2 regions of the Alcaligenes sp. RM2 genome follow, and region 1 is predicted to be linked to the other one. Evidence: predicted binding sites of a transcription regulator. Region 1 holds the regulator's gene; the other holds the start of a gene.
What was found. Region 1 encodes HrcA, which represses chaperone genes, less so after heat shock. Its sites were predicted from a motif close to TTAGCACTCNNNNNNNNNGAGTGCTAA; they were not measured.
Positions count from the first base shown of each region.

Region 2: ACU6HM_RS13480 (co-chaperone GroES) is a predicted target of HrcA. The motif match lies at 3,321-3,347, and genes of this name have one in related genera.

Region 1 covers NZ_JBRFIO010000001.1:190,730-198,523, reverse strand. The annotation lists gene dnaK (molecular chaperone DnaK) at 1-449, opposite strand, end outside; gene grpE (nucleotide exchange factor GrpE) at 635-1,225, opposite strand; gene hemH (ferrochelatase) at 1,342-2,427, opposite strand; gene hrcA (heat-inducible transcriptional repressor HrcA) at 2,491-3,504, opposite strand; gene ACU6HM_RS00870 (NAD kinase) at 3,632-4,531, shown strand; gene recN (DNA repair protein RecN) at 4,538-6,187, shown strand; gene fur (ferric iron uptake transcriptional regulator) at 6,363-6,818, opposite strand; gene ACU6HM_RS00855 (outer membrane protein assembly factor BamE) at 6,932-7,432, shown strand; gene dapB (4-hydroxy-tetrahydrodipicolinate reductase) at 7,458-7,794, shown strand, end outside.
Region 2 covers NZ_JBRFIO010000003.1:395,275-403,068, reverse strand. The annotation lists gene iaaH (indoleacetamide hydrolase) at 94-1,512, shown strand; gene ACU6HM_RS13490 (DUF1697 domain-containing protein) at 1,852-2,262, shown strand; gene ACU6HM_RS13485 (aminoglycoside phosphotransferase family protein) at 2,254-3,087, opposite strand; gene ACU6HM_RS13480 (co-chaperone GroES) at 3,408-3,695, shown strand; gene groL (chaperonin GroEL) at 3,730-5,376, shown strand; gene ACU6HM_RS13470 (diacylglycerol kinase) at 5,531-5,914, shown strand; gene pyrF (orotidine-5'-phosphate decarboxylase) at 5,920-6,747, shown strand; gene ACU6HM_RS13460 (CaiB/BaiF CoA transferase family protein) at 7,149-7,794, opposite strand, start outside.

The sequences.
Region 1 (7,794 bases):
TGGCTGTCGTTAAAGTAAGCAGGCACGGTAATCACGGCCTCGGTTACTTCTTCGCCCAGGTAGTCTTCGGCAGTTTTCTTCATTTTGCGCAAGATGTCGGCGGACACTTGCTGAGGTGCCATCTTCTTGCCTTGAGCTTCCACCCATGCGTCGCCGTTGTCGGCGGCAGTGATGGTGTAAGGCACGTGCTCGATGTCTGTCTGAACTGCCTTTTCAGTGAACTTACGACCGATCAAGCGCTTGACAGCGAAGATAGTGTTGGTGGGGTTGGTGACAGCCTGGCGTTTGGCAGGAGCGCCAACCAGGATTTCGCCATCCTGCATGTAAGCCACGATGGAAGGGGTCGTACGACCGCCTTCGGCATTTTCGATAATACGAACCTGGTCGCCATCCAACACCGATACACAGCTATTGGTGGTTCCAAGGTCAATACCAATGATTTTGCCCATGATTTTTTACCTGACTAAAAGATTGATTGCGAAAGCAAATTATTTGATGAAATGCATATGGGGAACTCTGCGTGCATTTCAAGAGCAATGGCCTTATTTTTTTACTGTGCAAGCGGCTGATCCGAAAAAGCAGTCAAAAACGCCTTAATTCCGAACAGCCTGCGCGCACAGACAGGCTGGCTCTATTACTTGGGGGCCGACACCATCACCAAGGCCGGACGCAGCACGCGATCCGAAATGGTGTAGCCCTTTTGCAGCAACTGAGCCACTGCGCCTTCTTCAAACTCCGAAGGTACGGCCGAAATGGCTTGGTGCAGGTGCGGATCAAACTTGTCACCGGCTTGTGGAGCCACTTCTTTCAGGTTGTTGCGCTCAAAAGCCTTGTTCAGTTGACGCAAGGTAGTTTCCACGCCTTCTTTCCAGGCGTCCGTGCTTTGCTCGGTCTGGGCCAGAGCCGCTTCCAGGCTGTCACGCACGGGAATCAGGCTTTCAGCAAAGGACTCGGTGCCGAACTTGCGGGCTTTAGAGACATCATCCTCCGCACGGCGGCGAATGTTTTCCACCTCGGCCTTGGCACGCAGCAGCTGGTCGTAGTACTGCGACACTTTTTCCTGGGCCTGAGCCAACTCGGTGGCCAGATCAGCCGAACTTTCTTCGGGCTGCTGAGCCAAAATCTCTGGCTGCTCGTGCTCGGGGGTGCCCTGTTGTGCCTGTTCAGGCGTGTTTTCCGTCACTTCCCCGTCCAGAGGCTTATTGGGATCGGCATGTGTAGCCATTCGATGTATCTCCACTACAGAATTCGTTGATCGCATAAAAATGGGGGCATCTGCCCCCAGTTCAAGACCCGCCTGCATATTTTGCTGGCCAGCCCCTTGGAAAACGTCCAATACCGCTATCCGGCTGGCACCAGACGGCTGGGCAGCCAGCCTCCCAGATGCTGCACGGCCAGCCGTCCCAGGCCCTCAATCCATTGCGGATCGTCATTCAGGCAAGGTATGTAATGGAACTCGCGGCCACCTTCTTCCAGGAAAGCGTCGCGGCATTCCACCTGGATTTCTTCCAGCGTCTCCAGACAATCGGCCAGAAAACCGGGGCAGACGGCATCCACACGCCCCACCCCCTGCTTGCCCCATTCGCGCAAGGTGGGCTCGGTATAGGGTTCCAGCCAGCGCTGCGCGCCAAAGCGACTTTGAAATGCCATATGCACTTCTACGGCAGGCTCATCCAGCGCCGCACGCAAGGCATCCGCCGTTTCACGGCAGTCACGGTAATAAGGGTCGCCCAGTTCCACGCAGCGGCGCGGCAAGCCGTGAAAGCTCAATAGCAGACGCTCTGGCTTGCCATGTTCATCCCAGTAGCGGCGTATCTGTGCCGCCAGCGGGCCAATGTAGTCCGGGTGCGTATGGTAACGCTTGAGGAAGCGCAGCTCAGGTTGATTGCGCTGTTTTCCAAGGTGCTCCGCCACGCAATCCACCGCCGTAGCCGTGGTGCTGGCTGCATACTGCGGGTACAGGGGCAAGCTCAAGATTCGTTCGCAACCCGCTGCTTTCAATTTATCCAGACCACTGGCAATGGACGGGTTGCCATAACGCATACCCAGCTCCACCTTCACATCATGGCCTTGCGATTGCAGCAGCTCTTGCAGGCCATCGGCCTGTGCCTGGCTGTAGACCAGCAAGGGCGCGCCCTGTGGCAACCAGATATCCTTGTAGCGCGGTGCCAGCTTGCTGGGGCGGCGAGGCAAGATGAACAGACGCAGAATAATCTGCCAGAGCGGCTGAGGGATTTCAATGACACGGGGATCAGACAGGAATTCCCCCAGGTAGCGGCGAATGGACGCAGCATCGGGCTGGTCCGGCGTGCCCAGATTGACCAGCAAGATACCGATGGGCCCGGCCTCGCGTACCGGAGCCTGATCATTGAACATATCGGCGTCCTGCGCTTCGGGCAAATAAGGAGAAGCAAACAACTTGGGCATGATGATTAGTACGTTAGACAGCCTGATTGCCTTCAGCCCAACAACAGACTGAAGGTCCAGACCTTAACTGGCAGAGTGATGGCTCAGGGCATTGGACAATAGCCGGGCCGTAATGTCCACGATAGGAATCACACGATCATACGCCATCCGCGATGGCCCGATCACACCCAGCGTCCCCACGACCTTGCCATCCACGCCATACGGCGCCGTAATGACGGACACATCATCCAAAGGCAAAAGCTGCGAATCCCCACCGATATAAATTTGCACGCCATCGGCCTGACTGGAGACATCGAGCAAGTGCAGCAGATCGGTTTTCTTCTCGAACAAGGAAAACAGACGGCGCAAACGATCCATGTCCGCCACCATCTCGGTCACGTTCAAAAGCTTGCTTTCACCGGCGATGACCACAGCTTCTTCGCTATCGGGCTGATGGCTGCCCACATCCACCGCCTGTTGCATCAGACGCGAAATATCCGCCTGCAAGGAGCTGAGCTCCTGTGACAAGGCCAGCTTGACCGACTCGAAGGACATGCCCGAGAAATGCTGATTGAAAAAGTTGCTGGCCTCGACCAGCTCCTGCTCCAGATAGTCGCGCGGCACAAACAGGATGCGGTTTTGCACATCACCATCCGGCGTGACGATAATCAGCAACACCCGTTTGTCAGACAGACGAATAAATTCAATTTGCCTGAAGGTCTGGGCTTTTTTCGGCGCCAGCACCACACCGGCAAACTGCGACAGATTCGACAGCAAGGAAGCGGCAGAACTAACGGCCCGGTTGGGTTCGTCAAAAGGCAGGTACTGGCTAAGATTACGTGCATCGGGCCGCTCGAAACGCTCGGCAGCCAGGAGGCGATCCACAAACAGGCGATAGCCTTTGGGCGTAGGAATGCGCCCCGCCGAGGTGTGGGGGCTATGAATCAGGCCCAGGCCTTCCAGCTCGGCCATCACATTACGAATCGTGGCCGGGGAAAAATCAAAAATGGTCGATAAGGTACGGGACCCTACCGGCTGACCATCGGCGATGTAACGCTCGATCAGCACCTTCAACAAGGCATTTGCTCTGTCATCCATGTCGCGTACGTCACTTAAAAACACCAGCTCTGCATGATAAAGGGGAGAATCTTACAGCCAAGCCTAGAGTGGCAACTCTATAATCCACTGATCGCCATTATTTCATCAATCATAAGGTTTTCGCCCCATGCATTTCAAAACGGTTGCCATTGTTGGCAGATACCAGGACTCCGGCTTGGATGCGCCCATCCGATCGCTGGCTAAAACCCTGGTCAACACTGGTTGCTCGGTGCTGCTTGAGGCCACAACCGCCCAGAATGCCGGTATTACCGAATTCCCCATCGGCGATTATGCCCAAATTGGCGAGCGCGCCGATCTGGCTATCGTGATGGGCGGGGATGGCACCATGATAGGCGCTGCGCGCGAATTAGCCCACAGCAAGGTTCCCCTGATCGGGATCAACCACGGCCGCCTGGGCTTCATTACCGACATTCCCCTGGATGACGCCAACGACGCCTTGCTGCGCGTGCTGAAAGGCGAATACGACATTGAAGAGCGCTCCATGCTGGAAGGCCGCGTGGTGCGTGACGGGCAAGTGCTGTATTCAGGCGTGGCCCTGAACGATGTGGTCATCAACCGTGCCGGGCGCGGCGGCATGATCGAGCTGCGTGTCGAGCTTGACGGCGTATTCATGTACCGCCAGCGCTCCGACGGCCTGATCATCTCCACCCCCACGGGCTCCACGGCCTATGCGCTGGCGGCTAGTGGTCCCTTGCTGCACCCTTCCCTGAAGGCATTTTTGCTGGTCCCCGTTGCTCCGCAAACCCTGTCGCACCGCCCTATCGTGCTACCCGACACAGGCACCCTGAACTTGACCATTACGGCCCTGGGCCGGGTGGAATCGGGTGGCAGCGTGCACTTTGACATGCAAACCTGGTCGGACTGTCAGCAGGGAGACCGCATCGACGTGCGTCGCTCCCAGGACACCATTCGCTTTATCCATCCCAAGGGCTACAGCTTTTTTTCCACCCTGCGTCAGAAGCTGGGCTGGAATCACATCCCTTTGCCTAACGACGAAAACGAATAAACCCCTATGCTCCGTACCCTGCACGTTCGAGACTTTGTGATCGTGGATCAAGCCACGATTGATTTCGACTCCGGCTTCACGGTTTTTTCCGGAGAGACCGGCGCTGGTAAATCCATTCTGATTGACGCGCTCTCCCTGGTGCTGGGGGCACGCGGCGATGCCAAAGCCATCCGCGAGGGCTGTCCGCGCACTGAAGTCAGCGCGCACTTCGATTGTGAACAAGACATTCAAAGCTGGCTGAGCGAGCGTGACTTCGATGTCGCGGACGAGTTGATCTTGCGTCGACTGATCGACCAGCAAGGTCGCAACCGCAGCTACATCAATGGTAGCGCAGCCACCTTGACGCAGTTGCGCGAGCTGGGTGAATTGCTGGTGGATATTCACGGTCAGCACGCTCATCAAAGCCTGATGAACCCTCAAAGCCAATACGATCTGCTCGACAGCCAAGGCGGCCATTTACCCCTGGCGCGCCAAGTGGCGCAGTCCTGGCAGCAATTGAGCCAGGCACGCAAAGCCGTCGAACAGGCCAGTCAAAGTGCTGAGCAGGGCAAACGAGAGCAGGAGCGTCTTGAGTGGCAGATCAACGAGCTGTCCAGCCTGAATCTGCGTGCTGGTGAATGGGACCAGTTGCAACAAGAACACACCCGCCTGTCCCATGCCCAGGCCTTGATTGACGGCAGTGCCTTGGCCCTGACGGCTCTGGATGGCGAGGAAACCTCGGTACAGCAACTGCTGGGCAAAGCGAGCCACGAAATGAGCGCCCTGCTGCGTCATGACCCAGGCCTGCAAGCGATTGTGGATGCCTTGGAGTCGGCACAAATTGCCGTCACCGAAGCAGCTTCGGACTTGAACAGTTATCTAAGCGATATGGAGCTGGACCCCGAACGTCTGGCGCAGGCAGAAGAACGGGTTTCTGCCATTTTCAGTGCCGCACGCAAGCTGAAAGTGGAGCCCGAAGAACTGCCCAGCCTGCTGGAAACCTGGCAGGAACAGTTGGCACAGCTGCAACAGTCTTTTGATCTGGAAGCCCTGCAAGCCAAGGCTCAGCAGGCTGAAAAGCAGTACCAGGAGCTAAGTAGCAAGCTAAGTGCCGCAAGACGCAAAACCAGTGTGCAACTGAGCAAACAGGTCAGCCAGGCGATGCAGTCCATGGCCATGCAAGGCGGTCGCTTCGAGGTCGCCCTGACCGCTTGCGCGCCCCAGGTTCACGGCGCAGAGCAGGTGGAGTTTCTGGTGGCTGGTCACGAAGGGGTAACACCACGCCCGCTGGCCAAAGTGGCCTCGGGTGGTGAGCTGGCCCGAATTTCATTGGCACTGTCTGTTATCGCCAGCCAGGCAGCGCGCGTGCCTACCCTGATTTTTGACGAGGTGGATACGGGTGTCGGTGGCGCGGTGGCCGAAGTGGTGGGACGCTTGCTGCAAGAGTTGGGGGCACGTCATCAGGTCTTGTGTGTGACCCACCTGCCCCAAGTGGCCGCTTGCGGCAACCATCATTTGAAGGTCGAGAAAACGACCGAGCAAGGTCAGACCTTTTCCTCTATCCGTCCTTTGACGCAAGACGAACGCGTGGACGAAATCGCCCGCATGCTGGGTGGTCTGGAAATTACGCAAACAACGCGTGAACATGCGCGGGAAATGCTGGCACGTCAGCGTTAAGCAATTTTGAAACGCAAGCTAAACCACCAGCGCCGAAGCAGCTGGTGGTTTTTTTGTATCCAATCGTGAGGCCCTGTGATCCGGATCTGATTGTTCTTTGAATTTTCAGGATGCCGCCCTGGCTATCCTGCCCCCAATCATCAGATCCCGCACCGGCGGACCCTCTACAAAGGGATTAACTGCGCAAAGTAGGCTTGGCCTGCTTGCCTGCTTCCGAGCACTTGGGGCAAATGCCGTACAGCAGCATGGTATGGCTCTCCAGCACAAAACCGTGGTCTTTGGCGACCTGGTGCTGGCGGGCTTCGATATTGCTGTCGGTAAACTCTTCCACAACGCCACAATTGGTGCAGATCAGGTGATCGTGGTGATCGCCATCATTCAGTTCAAAGACGGCTTTGCCGCCGTCAAACTGGCTGCGCACCAAAATGCCGGCTTGCTCGAACTGGGTCAATACACGGTAAACCGTGGCCAAACCAATATCGACTTCTTCGGCAATAAGCAGGCGGTATACGTCTTCAGCGCTCAGGTGGCGTTGACCGTCCTGGTCGGAGCGGCGAAAAATATCCAGAATCTTCAGGCGCGGAAAAGTCGCCTTAAGCCCCATGTTCTTCAGTTCATTTTGATCGTTCATGGCTAAATTATCGCATCTTGATGGGGATGGATCTCAAGTCCGTCCTGGTTGAAAACCAGCTCGTCTTGAGGCGGTTCAATGCGCAATTCATGCGCTTTTTCCTAAACCCTTATATGATAACGATTTTATTCCTACTGGGGCATTTCGTGCAGAAGAAGGCCAATTCATTCACTCCTGTCATCCGCGCCATACTCGCAGCCAGCCTGGCTGCCGCCGCCCTGAGCGCCTGCGGATCCTCTAAATGGGGCTTCCCATACCGCGCCGACATTCAGCAGGGGAACTGGATCACTGCCGAGCAAGTGGCCCGCCTGCAATCGGGGATGACACGCGAACAGGTTCGTTACCTGCTGGGTTCGCCCACCTTGCAAGACATTTTCCACGCCGACCGTTGGGACTACCCTTACCTGAACAAGCCTGGCTACGGCAAGAGCGAGCAGCGCACCTTTACCGTCTGGTTTGAAGGCGACACTCTGGTTCGCTGGGAAGGCGACGAGCAACCTGACCGCCAACCCTTCGAGCGCAGCGACACAGGCAAGAAACACACCCCGCCCCCCGCTGATGCCGACCAAGCCGCCCCAACGCCCAGCGTGAGCGGCAACCAGCCTACGCTTTAAGCTTTACGTTAAGGACACAGGATACATGCGCATTGCCATTGCTGGCGCAGACGGCCGTATGGGCCGTATGCTGATTGAAGCTGTTTTGAACAGTACTGACCTGACACTGGCCGCGGCCTTGGACCACAGCGGCTCCAAAGCCATTGGTCAGGACGCAGGAGCCTTTCTGGGTAAAGACACAGGTATCAAAGTCACGGACGACCTGAACGCCCTGGCCCAGGCAGATTGCCTGATCGACTTCACCCGCCCTGAAGGCACCATGGCCCATCTGGACGCCTGCATGCAGCACGGCACCCGTCTGGTCATTGGCACTACCGGTTTTTCCGAAGCAGAGAAACAACAGATTCTGGCGGCTGGTCGCG
Region 2 (7,794 bases), on a different contig from region 1:
CAGTCTCTTTTTTCAAGACAGCCCCGTTAGAGGCTGATTGATAGGACTATCACAGCAAAAGCCGGGGGCGTTCACGCCTCCCCAGGAGACCCCATGTCACTTACCGAACTTAGCGCCAGCGAACTGCTGGCAGGTCTGGAAAAAAGCCAGTTCAGCGCCCGTGAGATTGCCGACGAGCTGCTCAAGCAATCACAAGAAATGGCCCATTTGGGCGGTCTGGCACATTTGGATTCAGAGCTGTTTTACCAGCAGGCCGATCAGTCTGACGCACGCCGCGCCCGTGGCGAAGCCTTGGCGCTGGACGGCGTGCCTTTGGTGATGAAAGACAACCTGAACACCACGGACATGCCCACCACGTCCAGCACCGGCGCCCTGCAAGGTCGCGTGCCGCTGAAAGATGCAGATGTAGTCGCACAATTGCGCAAGGCCGGTGCCGTGCTGCCCGCCAAGTCCGTGATGCACGAACTGGCTTTTGGGATTACGACCAATAACGCCACTACGGGCCCCAGTCGCAACCCTTATGATCCAAGTCGTATTCCCGGCGGCTCTTCCGGTGGCACTGCAACGGTTGTGGCAGCTCGTCAGTTTCCAGCTGGCTTGGGCACGGATACGGGCGCTTCGGTGCGTTTACCTGCCGCGCTTTGCGGCCTGTACGGTTTCCGTCCTACAGTGGGCCGTTATTCGGGCCAGGGCATTGTGCCCTTGTCCCCTACCCGCGATACAGCAGGCCCCATGACTCGCAGTCTGGCTGACATCAGCTTGCTGGACAGCCTGCTCTGCCAGAAGACCCCTACTGTGATTGCCACTCCTTCCTTGAAGGAACTGCGTCTGGGCGTACCCCGTGACAGCTTCTGGAAAGATATGGATGCCGGTGTGGCCGACGTGACCCTGGCATTTCTGGATGATTTGCAAAAAGCCGGTGTCACGCTGGTCGATGTAGACCTGTCTCCGGTTCTGAAGATCAATGCCCGCGTCGGCATGCCGATTGTGCTGTATGAAACCTTGCAGAACCTGCCTTTGTACCTGGCCGAAAACAAGTACGACATTAGCTTGGACGAGTTGATTGCGGGCATTCACAGCCCCGATGTGAAAGAGATTTTCGACGCCATTACGGGCGACTACACCATCAGCCAGGAAGCCTACGAAGAAGCGCTGAATGTAGACCGCCCCCTGATGCAACAGGCCTATGCGGACCTGCTGCGCCAGTCCAATGTCAGTGGCTTGATCTTCCCGACCAGCCCGCTGACCGCCTGCCCGATTGGCGATGATGAAAGCACCATGATGAACGGCAAGGCAGTGCCTACCTTCAACACCTACATCTCGCGTACCGACTTGGGTTCGAACCTGGGCGCACCGGGCATTTCCCTGCCTATCGGTCTGTCGGGCGGTTTGCCGGTGGGGATGCTGATTGAAGCGGGTATCGGTGCAGATGATCAGTTGCTGGCTCTTTGCCGGGCGATTGTTCCTTTGCTGCCAACGACACCGGCACCGGATTTGAGCAAACGGGCATAAACGACGTAAAGACGGATTAAGCAATCTGCAGGCTACTGCACCAGGCTGAATAATTCGCCACATTCAAATGCCATCAGCCCAACAAGAAACAGGCCGAATTCCTAGGGAAATCGGCCTGTTTTTTTGATGAGGCTCCTCACGAAGGCGTCATGCGCCCGGGTCCGTATTACCGCCAAACCGCCGACGCAACATCTGCACCAACCAGCCGTGATGCTCACACAGAGCAGACTGACGAGCCTTGAAAACCAAACTCACTACTGTTTTTTAACACAGCATAAAATGGCGCACTGAAACTCCCGCCCGCACGGCAACACCCCAACCTCACGGCCAGCACACACCATGAATACACAGATTCTTTTATTGCGCGGCCTCATGCCTACCGGCAAGAACAAGCTGGGCGGAGATATTCAGGTTATCGCCCGAACACCGGCTTATTTCATGCGGATGATGGCGAACAATCCTTTCAAGGACGAAAGCCCCAGCCAGCTATATTTCACCCTGCTGCGCTCCCCAGCAGACAGCGCCTTACTCCATGCCTTCCACGCCCTGGAACACGCACCGGATCAGGTCCGCATCATTGATGACATCGTCTATATAGTGTGCGCAACCCGGTATCGAGACCTGAAAGCCAACAATAATTTCATCGAGAGAAAGCTCAAGGTCGTTGCGACGACACGCAACTTCACCACCATGAGCAAGCTGATCGCCTTGAGTACGGGTAATGAAATAATGATGAACCCCTCAAGCTAAGGCCTGTCGAGCCAGATCTGCAACGGCCAACTCTTTATTGGCCTCGGTGCGCAATCCATCCTCCAGAAACCAGGCAGCTGACAAGGCCGCATGCGCCATCACCCATCTGAGCAAGCGTTGACGCTCCAGTCCTGCAACCTCGATGACTACCGACAACTGCCGTGCAAAGCGCGCTGGATCAGTGCTCGTTTTAAGATCAGGGTTGCACAGCACATTTACGTAATCGTAATAGCGCTCACCAGTGACGCGCTTGGGATCTATTGCCAGCCATCCACGCTGATCGAAATCAAGAATGTTGCTATGGTGCGCATCCCCGTGCAGAACGACCTGATCACGCTGATCTCGCAGCAGCTCATTGGCCACTAGTGCGCATTCAGCCATCAGACCGCCCTCTTGCTGCGCCATCGGTGCCAGCGATTCAAAAAAATCGCTCAGGGGGCGCAAATTGTCAGGTGGGGCCGAAGGTCGGTTTGAATGCAATTGTTCAAGGGCACGGCAGATACAGGTCGTCGCTGCATCATCTTCTCCTTCTAAAGCCATGCGCAATAAGTCCCTGGAGCCCGTTGCACGCTCCATCAGCAAGGCTCCAGAGCCTGGGTCCAGCGCATATACATGCGCCGCGCCATCGCCAGCCCACCATTGCAGCACTTGGCCGCCGATACGCTCATCAAGATCTCGTGTGATTTTGATCATCGCCGGCTGCCCCTCCAACTTTCCGGTCAGCCGCACGGGCATCAGATCGCTGGTCGCAGTGCTGAAAGGCTTGCCAGCGGCCTGAGCCCCCCAGCGTTGGAGAAAGACATTGAATAGGTTGAAGTTGGACATTGCGCTGGTTTTCGTGGAAATCTCTTTAGACAAAAGAAAGCCTGGCGTTCGATCATGCCCGACCGCTCATGATCGAAAGCGCCCAGCTTAACTGAGCTTGCCTTATGAATGTGAGCCCAAGTTCAGACACGCACCAGAACCCGGCTTTTCCCTCCCCCCTACTTCACGCCCCAGGACAAATATGTAACAGCCTGACCCTGGTGCTCTTGAAATTAGAAAAGTCGTCCCTATAATTAGCACTCGAAGGGGTTGAGTGCTAAAACGCCTCGCCCCCACAATCGGACCAACAACTAAAGTCATCTTTAAACAGGAGTTTCTCCATGGCACTGCGTCCTTTGAACGATCGTGTGATCGTCAAGCGTCTGGACAACGAACGCACCACCGCTTCCGGTATCGTTATCCCCGAGAGCGCGACTGAAAAGCCCGATCAAGGCGAAATCCTGGCCGTTGGCCCCGGTAAGAAAACCGAGGACGGCAAGGTTCTGGCGCTGGATCTGAAGGTCGGCGACAAAGTTCTGTTTGGCAAATACTCCGGCCAGGCCGTCAAGATCGACGGCGAAGAGCTGCTGGTGATCCGCGAAGAAGAAATCTTCGCCGTGATCGAATAAGTACCGCCAACGAAAATTCAATAGGATTCAAACCATGACCGCAAAACAAGTTTACTTCGGCGACGACGCACGTACCCGCATCGTACGCGGCGTCAATATTCTGGCTAACGCTGTTAAGACCACCATGGGCCCCAAAGGCCGTAACGTTGTTCTGGACCGCTCTTTCGGCGCTCCTACCGTTACTAAAGACGGTGTGTCCGTTGCCAAAGAAATCGAACTGAAAGACAAGTTCGAGAACATCGGTGCTCAACTGGTTAAAGAAGTTGCTTCCAAGACTTCCGACAACGCCGGTGACGGTACTACTACCGCTACTGTGCTGGCCCAAGCCATCGTTGAAGAAGGCCTGAAGTTTGTTGCCGCTGGCATCAACCCAATGGACCTGAAGCGCGGTATCGACAAGGCCGTTGGCGTTGTGGTTGACGAACTGCGTCAACTGTCCCGTCCTTGCACCACCAGCAAAGAAATTGCTCAGGTCGGTTCCATTTCCGCCAACAGCGACCACTCCATTGGTGAGATCATCGCCAATGCCATGGACAAAGTGGGCAAAGAAGGCGTGATTACCGTTGAAGACGGCAAATCCCTGGAAAACGAACTGGACGTGGTCGAAGGTATGCAGTTTGACCGCGGCTACCTGTCCCCTTACTTCATCAACAACGCTGACAAGCAAGTTGCTGTTCTGGACGATCCGTTTGTTCTGATTTTCGACAAGAAAATCTCCAACATCCGTGACCTGCTGCCCGTACTGGAGCAAGTTGCCAAGACCAGCCGTCCTTTGCTGATCGTTGCTGAAGACGTGGAAGGCGAAGCCCTGGCTACTCTGGTTGTGAACAACATCCGTGGCATTCTGAAGACTACCGCCGTTAAAGCTCCTGGCTTTGGCGATCGTCGCAAAGCCATGCTGGAAGACATCGCTATCCTGACTGGCGGTACCGTGATCTCCGAAGAAACCGGTATGTCCCTGGAAAAAGCGACTCTGGACGACCTGGGTCAGGCCAAACGCATTGAAGTGGCCAAAGAAAACACCACGATCATCGACGGCGCTGGCAACGGCACCGACATCGAAGCTCGCGTGAAACAAATCCGCGTTCAGATCGACGAGTCCACTTCCGACTACGACCGTGAAAAACTGCAAGAGCGCGTGGCCAAGCTGGCTGGCGGTGTTGCCGTGATTCGCGTTGGCGCTGCCACCGAAGTCGAAATGAAAGAGAAGAAAGCCCGCGTTGAAGACGCCCTGCACGCTACTCGCGCAGCCGTCGAAGAAGGTATCGTTCCTGGCGGTGGCGTTGCACTGATTCGTGCCCGCGCAGCTGTTGCCCAACTGAAAGGCGACAACACCGACCAAGACGCCGGTATCAAGCTGATCCTGCGTGCTATCGAAGCTCCTTTGCGCACCATCGTTTCCAACGCCGGCGAAGAAGCCAGCGTGGTTGTTAACCAAGTGGCCAGCGGCACCGGCACCTACGGTTACAACGCTGCTACTGGCGAATACGGTGACCTGGTCGAGCAAGGCGTTCTGGACCCAACCAAGGTGACTCGCACTGCCCTGCAAAACGCAGCTTCGATCGCCAGCCTGTTGCTGACCACCGAAGTGGCCGTGACCGAAATCGTGGAAGACAAACCTGCTCCAGCCATGCCTGACATGGGTGGCATGGGCGGCATGGGTGGTATGGGCGGCTTCTAAGCCACTTATCAGCACCCCGATCCGGGCGGAAATTGATCACTTCTGCCCTGATCGCCACGCTTTTAGTACAAAAACCGGATGGATTTTTCCATCCGGTTTTTTTTCGCCCAAGCAAACCCCTATAATCAGGGCACTTCAATCTGCAGCGTCCTTCATGTCAGACTCTCCATTCAAAAGCAAAGGCGGTGTTGGCCGCCTGTTCAATGCCCTGCGCTACTCCAGCCAGGGCCTGGCCGCTGCTCTGCGCCATGAGGCTGCCTTTCGCCAGGAACTGGCGCTGGCTGTCATCCTGACGCCACTGGCATTCTGGCTGGGGCAAACCCCGGCGGAGATTCTGGTCCTGCTGGGCACACTAGTCTTTGTGCTGGTGGTGGAGCTGCTGAACTCGGCCCTGGAGGCCCTGGCCGACACGATTACCCTGGAGCACCACCCCTTGATCGGGCGGGCCAAGGATCTGGCCAGTGCTGCCGTGCTGCTGTCCCTTATTTTTGCTGGTGCCGTCTGGCTCAGCTTTTTGTATAGCCGTTTACTTTCCTGATTCCCATGACATTCATAGAAAAACTGAACCGTGCCTGGACGGACAACCAATCCATGCTGATGGTGGGTCTGGACCCAGACCCTGCCCGCCTGCCTTTGGAGCTGGCCAGCAAACCCGGCGCGATTTATGAGTTCTGCAAAGCGATTGTGGACGTCACCGCCGACTACACCTGCGGCATCAAGCCACAGATTGCCTACTTTGCCGCTCAGGGTGCCGAGGATCAGTTGCAAGACCTGTGCGACTACATTCGCAGCCGCTACCCTCACCTGCCCATCGTGCTCGATGCCAAGCGTGGGGACGTGGGTTCGACAGCCGAGCAGTACGCACGCGAAGCCTTTGAGCGCTACCGCGCAGACGCCGTCACCGTCAGCCCCTACATGGGCTTTGACTCGGTAGAGCCGTACCTGGAGCACAAGGACAAGGGCGTGATCGTGCTGTGCCGCACCTCCAACCCTGGTGGCTCGGACCTGCAATTCATGGAGATGGCCGACGGTACCCCGTTGTACCTGCACGTAGCCAGCCTGGTGGCAGAGAAATGGAATACAAACGGCCAATGTGCTTTGGTGGTGGGCGCAACCTTCCCCGAGGAAATTGGCAAGGTACGTGCCCGTATTGGCGATATGCCTTTGCTGGTGCCCGGCATTGGCGCACAAGGTGGCGATGTGGTCGCCACCGTTGCTGCTGGTATGGACTCGCACGGTAACGGCATGATGATCAACTCGTCGCGCGCCATTCTGTACGCCAGCCGTGGCGATGACTGGCGTGATGCGGCACAAGCTGCAGCGATTGCTACGCGCAATGCGATTAATGATGCGCGCAACAAGCAGCGTTGATTGATGGCCCTCCCGGCTTGTCGAACAAGTCCGGGGATCGCGACAGCGACAGCGACAGCGACAGCGACAGCGACAGCGACAGCGACAGCGACAGCGACAGCAATTAGTGTAGATACAAGAAAGCCCCACTCACTTGGATTCAATCCAAAGTGAGTGGGGCTTCTTATTTATTAAGCTATGACCGATAGGACCCGCTCAGGCTCAGTTGAGCCTTAAGCGTAAGAAGCAGCTTCCCCCTACTGAGTCACGAGGCCTAGGCCAGGGTCTGACCTGTATTTCAGGTAGCAGGGGCGGTGTCAATCAGACACTACTTCTGCCACAAGTCCAAACGCTAAACTAGGCCTGCGCCTCGACTCTGACACTGGTTCAAATTCTGGTTTGGCTTCGGCTTTTAACCCTGCTCAAGCCTGGTTCCGGTTGCGCCACTGCTTCAGCTCCGGGCTATCCGCTCCCAGCAAACTCTCCAGCGCCTGCTCGGTATGCTCACCCAACTGCGGCGGAGCCATGCGGTAGGACACCGGACTGTCAGAGAAGCGCATGGGGCTGGCCGTCATGCTGACCTTGCCGGCCTGGCTGTGGTCCAGCTCGATCCGCATGTTCCGGGCCTGGACCTGCGGGTGGGAGAACACACCATGCAGATCATTGATAGGTCCGGCTGGCACGCCAATCTTGTCCAGGACGTCCAGCCAATAAGCGCTAGGATGCTGTTGCATCGCGGCACTCAGAATCTGCTCCAGCTCATCCCTGTGCTTGACCCGCTGACTGTTAATGTTGAAACGCGAATCCTCAACAATTTCCGGGTGTCCAATTGCTTCGCAATAAGCCGCGAACTGACGGTTATTGCCGATAGCCACAATGATGTGGCCATCTGCCGTTGGGAACACCTGATACGGCACCAGATTCTGATGTGCATTACCGGCTCGCTTCGGTGCCTGTCCACTGACCAGATAGTTCATGTTCTGATTCGCCAGCATGGCTACCTGACAGTCCAGCAAGGCAATGTCGATATGCTGCCCCAAACCACTGCGTGAGCGTTCAAACAAGGCG